4 regions of the Streptomyces sp. NPDC087844 genome follow, and region 2 is predicted to be linked to each of the others. Evidence: riboswitches for the same ligand, from Rfam matches in the RefSeq annotation. Region 2 holds a riboswitch; each other region holds the start of a gene.
What was found. Region 2 has a riboswitch for cyclic di-AMP ahead of ACIOKD_RS03965 (transglycosylase family protein). Riboswitches for the same ligand answer to the same signal wherever they lie in the genome.
Positions count from the first base shown of each region.

Region 1: it holds a riboswitch for cyclic di-AMP, as region 2 does, so the genes downstream of both, ACIOKD_RS38800 (C40 family peptidase) here and ACIOKD_RS03965 (transglycosylase family protein) in region 2, are expected to answer to the same signal.
Region 3: it holds a riboswitch for cyclic di-AMP, as region 2 does, so the genes downstream of both, ACIOKD_RS22735 (C40 family peptidase) here and ACIOKD_RS03965 (transglycosylase family protein) in region 2, are expected to answer to the same signal.
Region 4: it holds a riboswitch for cyclic di-AMP, as region 2 does, so the genes downstream of both, ACIOKD_RS03250 (M23 family metallopeptidase) here and ACIOKD_RS03965 (transglycosylase family protein) in region 2, are expected to answer to the same signal.

Region 1 is NZ_JBIUVD010000032.1:17,387-20,587, forward strand. Features, by position in the region: gene ACIOKD_RS38795 (LamG-like jellyroll fold domain-containing protein) at 1-1,374, shown strand, start outside; cyclic di-AMP (ydaO/yuaA leader) riboswitch at 1,605-1,777, shown strand; gene ACIOKD_RS38800 (C40 family peptidase) at 1,834-3,201, shown strand, end outside.
Region 2 is NZ_JBIUVD010000002.1:65,805-69,005, forward strand. Features, by position in the region: gene ACIOKD_RS03955 (cytochrome P450) at 1-388, shown strand, start outside; gene ACIOKD_RS03960 (transglycosylase family protein) at 607-1,509, shown strand; cyclic di-AMP (ydaO/yuaA leader) riboswitch at 1,728-1,898, shown strand; gene ACIOKD_RS03965 (transglycosylase family protein) at 1,903-2,610, shown strand; gene eno (phosphopyruvate hydratase) at 3,017-3,201, shown strand, end outside.
Region 3 is NZ_JBIUVD010000011.1:210,784-213,984, forward strand. Features, by position in the region: gene ACIOKD_RS22725 (ATP-binding protein) at 1-357, shown strand, start outside; gene ACIOKD_RS22730 (DUF6328 family protein) at 496-996, opposite strand; gene ACIOKD_RS22735 (C40 family peptidase) at 1,095-1,568, opposite strand; cyclic di-AMP (ydaO/yuaA leader) riboswitch at 1,572-1,758, opposite strand; gene ACIOKD_RS22740 (hypothetical protein) at 2,130-2,438, opposite strand; gene ACIOKD_RS22745 (ATP-dependent Clp protease proteolytic subunit) at 2,446-3,162, opposite strand.
Region 4 is NZ_JBIUVD010000001.1:809,287-812,487, forward strand. Features, by position in the region: gene ACIOKD_RS03245 (GntR family transcriptional regulator) at 1-641, opposite strand, end outside; gene ACIOKD_RS03250 (M23 family metallopeptidase) at 927-1,712, opposite strand; cyclic di-AMP (ydaO/yuaA leader) riboswitch at 1,725-1,880, opposite strand; gene ACIOKD_RS03255 (M16 family metallopeptidase) at 2,127-3,201, opposite strand, start outside.

The DNA of each region.
Region 1 (3,201 bases), on a different contig from region 2:
TCGCCCGACGGCTACAACACGTACCACGTGCTCAAGGCGGCGGACCGGTCCTGGCTGGTCCTCGCCCTCGACTGGCGGATCTCGGACAAGGGCCTGACCTGGGCGCAGGGCGTTCTCGACGCGCACCCCACGCTGCCCGCCGTCCTCACCACCCATGACATCGCCTGGGCCGACGACGACGGCAAGGCGCAGCTGTCGGACAACGGCAAGCGCCTGTGGGACGGCCTCGTCCGCGGCAACGACCAGATCTTCCTGGCGCTGGGCGGCCACTACTGGCCACCGGGCCGCACGGTCCTGCGCAACGACTCCGACAACGATGTCCACGTCCACATCACCAACTACCAGGACCGCTACTACGGCGGCGCCGGCATGATCCGTACGTACGGCTTCGACCTGGCCCGCGGGGTCGTCGACGTCGAGACCTTCTCGCCGTGGCTCCTCGCCAGGGACTCCGCGAAGCGGTCGCCGCTGGAGGCCGAGACCATCGAACTGACGGGTGACGCCGACCGGTTCAGCCTGGACATCGACTTCGACGAGCGGTTCGAGGGCTTCGCCCCCGTCGCCGTGCCGAAGCCGCGGCCCGCCTCCGCGGTGATGCCGCGCGGCACGGTCGCGTACTGGCGCTTCGACGCCGCCGGGACCTCGGCGGGCGGCACCGCGGGCAAGCCCGTCGCGGACGGCGCCGTCGTACGCGACCTCACCGGCAACGGGAACGACCTGGCCGTCAGCCGGCTGGCTTCGAGCGGGCCCGACGCGCTCACCTGGTCGGCCGACCACCACCCCGGCCAGCCGGCGCACGCCAGTCTCCGCTTCGACGGCGGCAAGAGCCCGGACCGCGGCGCGATCCTGACGACCGCCGCCCGGGCCGCCCTGAACAGCGAGAAGTTCACCCGCGGCTACACCATCGAGACCTTCATCAGGCTGCCCGAGCCCTTCGAGGGCGACCACTCCTGGATGGGCATCCTCAGCTGGGAGGGGCGCAACGGGGACGCGGGCAAGACCACGGGCTGGTCGCCGCTGGAACCCACCTGCAGCCTCAACCTCTCACCCGAGCGGTTCCTCCAGTTCGTGGTCTATCCCCAGCGCCAGGACGCCGACCCCACGTCATGGAGCCACGCGGTGCCCGTGGGCCGCTGGATGCACCTCGCCCTCGTCAACGACGGCCGCCGTACGGTGATGTACGTGGACGGCTCGAAGATCGCCCGCAATCCTTCGCAGCCGTCCACCGGCATCGCCACCCTCGGCAAGCCGTTCGTGCTCGGAGCCACCCAGTTCGACGAGAGCTTCGGGCAGGGCTTCTACGGCTGGATGGGCGACACGCGCATCGTGAACAGGGCCTTGTCCGTCCACGAGTTCCTCACGCCCTACGCGTAACCGGCCACCGAGGCGGACGGCTCGACCGACGCAGCCGCTTGGGCCCGGGTGAACCACGAGTGACGGACCGGTCGCGGTGAGGTGGTCATAGGCCCAAGGTCACCTTCGGGTACGACGAAGGTCACAATTACATATCGGACACTTCGTACTTCAATCTTCACGCGAGACACACAAGTTGGCTAAGTTGGCCGCTGGGCCGTACGACTCCCTCCGGTGAACCCCGCCGGGTCGCGCGGTCTCCGCCGAATCCGACAGGCCCTCGTGGCGGCCGGAGCCGGAGGTCCAGTCGACTTTCAGGGTGAATCGACCCAACTGTCCAGCGGGCAGAGGTCGTAGGGCATGCCTTTCGGAACCTTCCGCCCGAACCCGACAGCCGACCCGGCAGGCGGTGCACGGAAGGAGTCGTCCCCCATCGCGCCGGAACGAACGCAGCGCCCCGGAGGCACCGGCCTCCCCGGCATGTCCCGCTCCGCCCCCGTGAAGGCGGCCCCCGCATCCGTGGACCAGTTCACCCCCGCAGGCATTCCCGCCCAGCGGAGCGACGAACCCAGTCGCGAGGAAGTACAGCAGCGGATCACCAATCTCTACGACCGGGTCGAGAACGCCACCGGCAACTTCAACGTGACCCGTGCCATGAGCACGGCGACGCGCGACACGGGCAGGCCGACGTCCGGGGACAGGGGCGGCCGGGGCGGAGCCACCGATGCCGCCGCTCCGCTGCCGGACGTCGCGAAGCAGTGGTTCGACGTGGGCCGCTCGCAGCTGGGCCCCGTCTTCCCGGCGGTGCTGCCGCCCGACAGGATGCCGGACCGGGGCTCGGCCGGGACGCGGTCCGCCGATGCGGGCGGCCGTCCGAGCGGCGGTGGACGTGAGGGGCGCGGGGCGCGCGAGGGTTCCGACAAGCCCGTCCTGGAGCTGACCGCCGGTCCGAGTGCGGGCCCCGGTGCCGGAGGTGCCGCCGGACCCGTCGCGGAACTGACCGCGAGGCCCGTCGCCGAGCTGACCGCGGGTCCCGTCGCCGCGCTGCCGGCCGTCCCCACCCAGCGCCAGGCGGCCGAAAGGGCCTTGCCCGGGCCGTCCGGCGGACCGACGCAGGCGACACTGAGGACGTCGAAGCAGCGGAACCAGCGGAAGCTCGGACAGGCCCGTGACCTGCTGGCCGGACATGCGGGCCGGCGCAGCGCACCTGTCACGGAACTGCGGCCCTTCCAGGCGATCGAAGGCGCCTGGGGCCCTGCAGCCCAGGCGCCGAGCCACCACGGGACCACGACCGGCATGGACGCGTGGCAGCAGCCGGCCATCGGCACGGACATGCGGGCGGGCACGGACATGTACCCCGGCATGCCCGGCACGGGGGCCGGTGTCGCCGCCGACCTGAGCATCGGCGACGGTGTGTACCTCGGGGTCGACCAGTACGCCGGTGCCCAGTACGCGGGTGTCCAGCGGACCGACACGAGCATGTACGTCGACGCGAGCACGCCCATCGCCACGGGTGTCGCCCTCGACATGCAGAACGCGACCAACCCCGCTTACGGCGTGCCTTCTCCCACGTATGCCGCGCCCACGTATGCCGTGCCCGACCCCGGGTACGGCGGGCAGGGCGTCAGGGCCGTCGACTTCGCACGCGCTCAGATCGGCAAGCCGTGCGTATGGGGCTCGATGGGGCCGGGCTCGTACGACTGCTCCAGTCTCACGCAGGCCGCCTGGAAGGTAGCCGGAGTCGTGCTCCCGCGTTCCGTCCAGGACCAGGCGACCGCCGGCACGATGGTTCCGGTCCCGGACATCCGGCCCGGTGACCTGGTTCTCTTCAGCGGACAGGTCGGACAC
Region 2 (3,201 bases):
GCTCCGTTACGACGGGCCCGTGGAGCTGGCCACCTGGCGGTTCGCCACCGAACCGCTCAGCGTCGGCGGTCAGGACATCGCCGCCGGTGACCCCGTACTCGTCGTGCTCGCGGCGGCCGACCGTGATCCCGGCCGGTTCGAGGACCCGGACACGCTCGACCTCTCCCGCAGTGACAACCAACACCTCGGTTACGGGCACGGAATCCACTACTGCCTCGGCGCGCCCCTCGCCCGGCTGGAGGGCCGGACCGCGCTGGCGACGCTGCTGACCCGCCTGCCCGACCTGCGACTCGCGGGAGATTCGGCGGATTTGAGGTGGCGTGGCGGGCTCATCATGCGTGGGTTGCGCACGCTTCCGGTGGAGTTCACCCCGGTCGCGAAGTCTTGACGGAAGTTCTGCGGCTGTAGCACCGAAGGCAACGGAAGGTGAGACTCCGTCAACTCTGTGATCTTCACGTTATCTGCGCTGCATCGACTTGTGACAAGAGTTCGAGTGCCACTACGTTCACCCATCAATGCGGCAGGTCCGCCCGTCGCAGCAGTCACGAGCACGGCTTTCCGCCGTGCCCCGTGCGTACTCCTTGCTGTCACGCGAAAGGCAACCGCATGCTCTCCGGGAACGGCCGCCATCGTCGCCCCCGCCAGGCCCCGGCGCTCCTCGTCGCCGCCGGCGTGGCCGGATCGGCCATCGCGATCCCCCTGCTCGGTGCGAGCGGCGCGAGTGCCGCCAGCGGCACGACCTGGGACGCGGTCGCCGAGTGTGAGAGCGGTGGCTCATGGAGCGCCGACACCGGCAACGGGCTCTACGGCGGCCTCCAGATGAACCAGGAGACCTGGGAGGAACACGGTGGCCTCGACTACGCGCCGAGCGCCGACCAGGCCAGCCGTTCGCAGCAGATAGCCGTCGCCGAGAAGATCCTCGCGGACCAGGGGACGAGCGCCTGGGTGACCTGTGGTCTCGTCGCCGGTCTGACGCAGGACTCCGACTCCGCCGACGTCGACACGGGCCTCGCCGAGGACTCTCCGAGCCCGTCGGCCGACGCGGACGCGACAAAGGGGAGCGACGGCGCGAAGTCCGACTCCTCGACGGACTCCGATGCGAAGTCCTCCGACGACTCCGCCTCGGAGTCACAGAGAACGGACAGCTCGTCCGCGGACACCAAGGCGAAGAGTGACGACTCGGACAAGTCGTCCCAGAATGACGACGCTTCGGCCGACGCGGCCGCGGACAACTCCGGCCGTCATCGGGGTGGCAGCGCCGAAGAGGTCGACATGGCCCCCCGCGCTGACGACTACGCCGGCCGGCACGCCTCGCGCATCGACAGCACCTCACGCGTCCTCGCCGACGAAGGCTCGTACGCGGTCCGTTCCGGGGACAGTCTCTCCAGCATCGCCGACTCCCTTGGTGTCGACGGCGGGTGGAGCGAGCTCTATGCCGCGAACAAGGACAGCATCGGCGCCGACCCGGACTTCATCATCCCCGGTCAGCGCATCACGGTCGACGGCTGAGCGGCATCGAGCAAGTAGTGATCAAGGCGCCGAATCGGGCGAAAACCAGCGGTAGTTCGCGCTGAATGTCCGATTTGGCGAATTGAGACATGGATCTCAACACCCCTGATCGTCTTTGAAATTCGGCGCGGCCCGTGTCTACGGTCGTGACCGCTCGCCATTGGTGAGCCCCGACGGTCGCACGCCGAATCCTGCCAACGGCCGTACGGGAACAGTCGTCGCGTAAAGCGCCGTAGGCAGGAGCGGGGGACCCAAGGTAAGTGCCGGAACCGGTCGTCGAGACCGGGTACGGCTTGGGGTTAAGCCGTGTGACAGCAGTGTCGCGCGGCCGGGCAACTCACTTGGCCCGAACCCGACAGCTCACCTCGCAGGCGTCGGTGAGGGGATCACTTCATGCTGCTTTCGAGCAAGGGCAAGCACCGTCGCCCGACACTTGCCAACCGGACTACCCGTCTCGCCACGCTGGCCGGTGTCACCACCGCCGCCGTCGCCGTCCCGCTGATGGGCGCCACGGGCGCCTCCGCCGCCACTGCCTCCGAGTGGGACACCGTCGCCCAGTGCGAGTCCGGCGGCAACTGGTCGATCAACACCGGGAACGGCTACTACGGCGGCCTGCAGTTCTCGTCCTCCACCTGGGCCGCGTACGGCGGCAGTTCGTACGCCTCCACCGCCGACCAGGCGTCCAAGTCCCAGCAGATAGCCGTCGCCGAGAAGGTCCTCGCGAGCCAGGGCAAGGGTGCCTGGCCGAGCTGCGGCGTGGGCCTGTCCGGCGCCTCGACCGGTGGCTCCACCGCCCCCTCGGGCTCCGACAGCTCCAACCAGGGCACCTCGCAGCCGCAGCAGCAGAACTCGCAGTCCTCCGAGGAGCGCGCCTCGCGTTCCCAGGACCGTCCGGCCGCGAAGAAGACCGTCGAGACCCCGACCGGCAAGAAGGTCGAGAAGGGCGACGGCGAGTACAAGGTCGTCAAGGGCGACACCCTCAGCGGGATCGCCGACAAGAAGAACGTCAAGGGCGGCTGGGCGAAGCTGTACAAGCTGAACGACGACATCGTCGACGACGCCGACTTCATCTTCCCGGGCCAGCAGCTGCACCTCAGCTGAACCCCGGCTGACGGTGGCGCCGGATGTCCGGTCGAGGCACTGGCCGCTCGGCCTCGACCGGAAGTCCGGCCCACATCCGAATCGCCGCTGAACCACAGCGCTCTCACATCCGTGTCCTTCATAGTGGAGGCCTCGTGAGGGCCACCCCCGTCCCCCACGGGCTCCCCGCTCCGGTGCGTGTTCCCCCGTACGCACCGGGGCGGGGCTTTTCTGTGAGTGCCTCCGCCCCTGCCTCCGCCCGCGTCTTTGTTCCGTTCGGAAACAATTTCCTCTCGGTTCTGTCCAGGAGGCGGTCGAGGGCTGGCCGATCCCCGGCAGCCGGTTAGGCTCATCCCGCGGGGCCACCACGGCCTGCGCGCAACCGGGCCTCCGGCCCGGCACAGCTTGTGTCACATCCCAGAAGGAGATGCTCGTGCCGTCCATCGACGTCGTCGTAGCCCGGGAAATCCTGGACTCCCGAGGCAACCCCACGGTCGAGGTCGAGGTCGGCCTCGACGACGGCAGCACGGGTCGTGCCGCCGTTCCGTCCGGCGCCTCCACCGGTGCCTTCGAAGCAGTCGAGCTCCGTGACGGAGACCCCAACCGCTACCT
Region 3 (3,201 bases), on a different contig from region 2:
GCCACATGGGGACTGCCTTCCGACTCGGAGACCGCCGACACGGTCCGGCTCATCGTCTCCGAACTCGCCACGAACGCGGTACAGCACACCTTCGGACTGTCACCCACCTTCACGGTGGACATCGAACTCGACCGTGACGAACAGCTGCGCATCGGCGTGACCGACAGCCACCCGCGCTTCCCGAAACGGCTGCCCGCGGCCGTCCAGCAGGACAACGGCCGGGGCATGGTGATCATCCGCTGGCTGACCGCGGAGTCCGGTGGCAAGCTTTCGGTCCGGTCCACCAGGGAAGGCGGAAAGACCGTGTCGGTCACGCTGCCCTGGACGGTACCGGTGGAGCCGGTCTCGGCCGACTGACCGACGGCCCGTGACGGCGCCCTCAAGGGGCGCGGGGCAGTATCGACATGCGGCTCCGCCGCGTAAGCGCGACCAGCCACGACACGCCCGCCGACAAGATTTCAGACATTCACAAGATTTCAGACATTCAGCGGAGCGCTAGCCCTCATCGTCCGAGGTCTTGTCGACGGCCCGTTTCAGCAGGTATGGCAGGACCTCCCACAGACCGACGCAGAGGAGCAGAGTGGTCGCCCCGGCCACGATCCCCTCGGTCCGGTCCACCGCCACGTCCACGACGAGCAGCACGGAACCGGTGAGAGCGAGCGCGAGCACGGCCAGGCCGGCCTGCGCGAGCCGGGACGAGGCATTGACCACCAGCGGCTTGGCGCCCCGCTGGAACAGCCGCCGGTGCAGGGCGGCGGGGGCCGTGAAGAGTGCCGCCGCCAGGACCGAGAGCAGCAGGGTGACGACGTACGTGGTGCGCTGCACGGTGTCGAGGGACGGGAACCGCGGGGTGAAGGCGAGGGTGAGCAGGAAGGCGAAGAGGATCTGAACGCCCGTCTGGGTGACCCGCAGCTCCTGGAGGAGTTCGAGAAAGTTCCGGTCGGCGCGCTCAAGACGGGTCTCGTTGCGCCCCTCGTGGTGGTGCGGATCGGCCATAAGTGAACGAGTAACCATTCAGCCGCCGAAATCACGCGTCATGCCCGGGTCCCTCACGGGGCGGCCGTGGAGATCGCCACGGCCGCCCCGTGGGTGGATCACCTGACCCGGCCGTACCAGACGCTCTTCGTCCAGATCTTCTGGAGCTTCACCACATCCCCGGTCTTCGGCGAGTGCCAGATCCGTCCCTTCCCGGCGTAGATGCCCACGTGGTAGACGTTCCGGCCCGAGTGGAAGAAGACCAGGTCCCCCTGCTTGCGCTTCGAGGAGGAGACGTGGTTCGTCTTGTTGTACTGGGCCGCAGCCGTGCGGGGCAGCTTCTTGCCCGCCTTCTTGAACGAGTAGAGCGTGAGGCCGGAGCAGTCGAAGCGCTTGGGCCCCACGGCCCCGTACTTGTACGGGGCGCCCTTCTTGGAGGCCGCCACCTTGAGTGCCTTCGTCGCGGGAGTGGCCGCTTCCGCATCGGACGCGAAGCCAGGGGCCACTATGCCGCCGCCTACGGCGGCGATGGTGAGGACCGATGCGGTACCGGCCCTGCTGAACAGCGACGGGACACGATTGAGCGCAGTCATGCGCAACCCTTCGTCAGCCGCCTGTGAAGGATGACCTGTCGGATTCGGGCTGGCGAAGTTGCCCGGCCGCAGCTGCGGCTTCACCCCAAGGGCCACTCGGATCTCTCCGGCGGCCCGTCGTGCCTGGGTCCTCCACTCCTGCCGATGCACTTCTGTCGACCGGTCATCCGGGCAGCGGCAGGACTCGGCGTCCGCCCGGACCGCCCCGCCGCTTGTGGCGGGGGCTTGTCGTCGCAGGGATCTTGACGCACTGATGTCCCAAAAGCCGAGCGGAATCGGCGATTTGTGGTCTTACTCACCACTCACCCGTTCGGGTGGACAGCCCTTTCTGCGGGTGGGTGTCGAGAGCCTCAAGGACCCTCGCACCAGCACTGGAACAGTTGATTCCGCCTCGGACGTACGTGCGTTGCGCAACTCGCCGGGGCCTGGGGGAGCAGTTGCGACTACGCCGACCGGGGGTACGCCGTCTGGTGCGTTTCAACTCCGGTGCGGACGCTTCGTCAAGTGCGCGCGTGAGGCCGGACCGAGGGGTGTGGTGTTTGTCAGGTGTCGGTGTCGGTGTCAGGTGTCGGAGCTGGGCGGCAGGGCGACCCGGCTCGCCCTGCGCTCACCGTCGAGGACGCGCAGGGCCCGCGCCAGGGTTGCCGCGTGCAGCTCGTGTTCGCCCCGCTGGTGCATCAGGGTCAGGGCGTCGCGCAGCGCGGTGGCCCTGCCGACCAGTGCCTGGGCCGCGCGCAGTCCGCGGTAGGTGTCCCCGGAGTGTGCCGGGTTGATCCGGCCGAGGAGGTCGACCACCTCCAGATACCGGTCGATCAGCTCGGCTTCGGCCCGCGTCAGAGCCGGCAGCGGGGGCAACTCGGGTGGGAGCATCGGCGGATCACCCCGCGCCGGGTGCGTCGGACGGGCCGGATGTGCCGGACGGGCCGGGTGTGTCGGACGCGCCGAGGGCAGTCTTGCGGCTGGGGACGATCCGGTCGATCAGCCCGTACTCCAGCGCCTGGTGGGCGTCGAGGATCTTGTCCCGCTCGATGTCCGCGCCGATCCGCTCCCGGCTATGCCCCGTGTGCCGGGCGAGCATCTCCTCCAGGCGGGCGCGGGTGCGCAGCAGTTCGTCCGCCTGGATGGCGAGGTCGGACGCCTGTCCCTGAACCGGCTCGGACAGGAACGGCTGATGGAGCAGAACGCGGGCGCCCGGCAGCGCGTACCGCTTGCCCGGTGTGCCCGCCGCCAGCAGCACCGCGGCGGCCGACGCGGCCTGGCCCAGGCAGATGGTCTCCACCTCGCAGCTGACGAACCGCATCGTGTCGTAGACGGCCGCCATCGCGCTGAAGGAGCCGCCTGGGGAGTTGATGTAGAGCGAGATGGTCCGGTCGGGTGCCTGGTACTCAAGGTGCATGAACTGCGCCATCACGTCGTTCGCGGACGTGTCGTCGATCGGCGTCCCGAGAAAGACGATCCGTTCTTCGAGGAGCTTGGAGTACGGATCCATGGTCCGCGTCCCCGAACTGGTGCGCTCGGTGAACTCGGGCAGGACGTGGCGGGCGGACGGCCGAGCTGGCGGCTGAGCTGGCGGTCGGGTTGTTGAGCGGGTCACGACACACGCCTCCTCTGGGAGAGGTCCTGTAAAAAATGT
Region 4 (3,201 bases), on a different contig from region 2:
TCGGCGCGGCCACCGCCGGGGAACCGCAGCCGGTGGGCGGACGTCGCCCGCTCCGTGTGCAGCGCCGTGATCGTCCTCGCCCGGTCGCTGTCACCGCGGGCCACCGCGTCCACGATGGCCCCGTGCTCGGTCCAGGACTCGGCGGGGTGCGCGGACGCCTCGACCGAGTACATCCAGGCGATCTTGTGCCGCAGCTGGCCGAGCGTCGAGGTCAGCGCCGGGCTGCCCGAGGACTGCGCGAGCGTCTCGTGGAACCAGCCGCCGAGCGAGCGCAGATCCTCGCTGTTGCCCCGCCTCGCCCGCTCCTGACCGAGCCTGACCAGGCCGCGCAGCACCTTGAGATGGGCCTCGGTGCGCCGCTGGGCGGCACGGGCGGCGCCCAGTGGCTCCAGCAGCACGCGCATCTCCAGGAGGTCGGCGGCCTCCTGCTCCGTGGGTTCCGCGACGCACGCGCCCGCGTGCCGACGGGTGACCACGAAGCCCTCCGCCTCCAGGGTGCGCAGCGCCTCGCGCACGGGAACCCGCGAGACGCCGTAGCGGCGCGCGAGCAGTTCTTCGGTGAGCCGGCTGCCGCGCTCGTAGACACCCGCGACGATGTCGTCCCGGATCGCCGTGCATACCGAGCGCGCGGGAATACGCATGACCGGACCTCCGCCTTAATCCCCGCGAAACGCGGTCGATTGACGCTTGTTCGGTGACTCTATTGCAGAGAACGGGAAATTCCGAAGGCAGCCGGGAATCCATGGATATTTTTTGGACACACCGCGCTTGTGAACAGGCAGTCGTCCGGTGCGAAAGTGACCGGAAGCCGTCCGAAGGCGCGAAGGCCCCGGCTCGGTGAGCCGGGGCCGGGGCCTTCGACGGAGGCTGCCGTGCGGCAGTGCGGTGCCGTGCGGCAGTGCGGTGCGGTGCGGGGTGCCGTGCGGTCAGACGTTCACGCCGTGCCCGCGAAGGTACGCGACGGGGTCCATGTCGGATCCGTACTCCGCGGTCGTCCGCGCCTCGAAGTGCAGGTGCGCCCCCGTGACGTTGCCGGTCGCCCCGGAGAGGGCTATCTGCTGTCCCGGAGTGACCGTCTGGCCGACCGAGACACCGATGGACGAGAGATGCCCGTACTGGGTGTACGTGCCGTCAACCATCTTGATGACGACCTGGTTGCCGTAGGAGCCGCCCCAGCCTGCCTCCACGACGGTGCCGGAGCCCACCGCGTGCACGGCGGTACCACTGGCGGCGTGGAAGTCGATGCCGGTGTGGCTGCCGGAGGACCAGACGCCGCCACCGGCCTGGTAGGAGGTGGAGACGTACGAGCCGGTGATCGGCGCGGTGTAGGCGTTGAGGCGCTTGCGCTCGGCCTCGCGGGCCGCACGGACCTTGGCCTCGCGCTCCTCCTCGGCCTTCGCCTTGGCCTTGGCCGCGGCTTCCGCCGCACGCTTCTCAGCGGCGGCCTCGGCCTTCTCGCGGGCGGCGGCCTGCTCGGCGGCCTGGCGCTGGGCGGCGGCCTGCGCGTCGATCTCGTGGGCGACCAGGTCGTCCATGGTGACGGCCTTGAGGGGACCTGTCTGCTCGATCTCGCTCTCGGCGGCGAACGCCGGGGCGGCCAGCGTGCCCACGACACCGGTGGTGGCCAGGGCGGCGACGCCGACGGTCCTGCGGGTGGTGCGCGTCATGCGGCTGGGAAGACGGTGCTTCCCTGTGGCGCGGGTGAACGCCATGAAGTGGCTGGTCCTTTCCTTCCTTCTCGCCTACCGGGTTAGCTGACGGGTTCGGAGCAGGAAGGTCTCCTACGGACCCCCTTCGGGAAGGGCGTCCGATTCACCCCAGGGACATGGGTCCCCGGCTCCCCTGGCTCGCGCCGTACGGGGACTCGGCGATGACTGTCCGGTGCCGCGGACGCGGCGCAGTGCCTGACGAACAGCCGGACCGACGCTAAGCGGCGCCTCTTTCAATAGACAAACGGATCACCATTTTTGTAGCGCACGCCACAGGGCAGACAGGCAACTTCCCTGCAATACGGACACACCGTGGGCGTAGAAGGACAGGAAAGGGCCCGGGTGACTCGTCCAGCCACCCGGGCCCCGGCCGTGACAGGTCCTGCTCGATCTCAGGCCCTGCCCGGTCACCGATCCCTACTCGGCTCGCACGACGCTGACTTCGCCGACGCCGAGGGCCCTGACGGGCTCCTCGATCTGCGCCGCGTCACCGACGAGGACGGTCACCAGACGGTCCACCGGGAACGCGTTCACGGCTGCCGCGGTGGCCTCCACGGTGCCGGTCGCGGCGAGCTGCTTGTACAGCGTCGCCTGGAAGTCGTCCGGCAGATGCTGTTCGACCTGGTCGGCGAGCGTGCCCGCGACGGCGCCCGCGGTCTCGTACTTCAGGGGCGCCACACCCACCAGGTTCTGCACGGCGACATCGCGCTCGGCGTCCGTCAGGCCCTCGGCTGCGAGGGTGCGCAGCACCTTCCACAGGTCGTCGAGCGCCGGGCCGGTGTTCGGGGTGTCCACGGAGCCGCTGATGGCGAGCATCGAGACGCCCGTCCCGTCCGGAGCGGAGCGCAGCACCTGGCCGAACGCCCGCACACCGTAGGTGTATCCCTTCTCCTCGCGCAGGACACGGTCCAGGCGCGAGGTGAGGGTGCCACCGAGGCAGTACGTGCCGAGCACCTGGGCGGGCCACACGCGGTCGTGCCGGTCCGCGCCGACGCGGCCGATGAGCAGCTGCGTCTGGACGGCTCCGGGCCGGTCGACGATGATCACGCGGCCGGTGTCGTCGGCGGTCACCGAGGGCACGGGGCGCGCCTGGGCCTGCGATCCGGTCCAGGCACCGAGCGTGTCCCCGAGCAGCGCGTCGAGGTCGACGTCCGTGAGGTCGCCGACGACGACCGCGGTGGCCGTGGCGGGGCGCACGTGCTTCTCGTAGAAGGCGCGGACGGCCGCCGAGTCGATCGCGGTGACCGTCTCCTCGGTGCCCTGGCGCGGACGCGACATCCGCAAGTCCGCCGGGAAGAGCTGCCGGGACAGCTCCTTGGCGGCCCGCCGGGCCGGGTTGGCGCTCTCGTGCGGGATCTCGTCGAGCCGGTTGCGCACCAGCCGCTCGATCTCGCCGTCCTCGAAGGCGGGTGCCCTGAGGGCGTCGGCGAGCAGGCCGAGCGCCTTGGGCAGGCGGGAGACGGGGACTTCGAGGCTGAGCCGTACGCCGGGG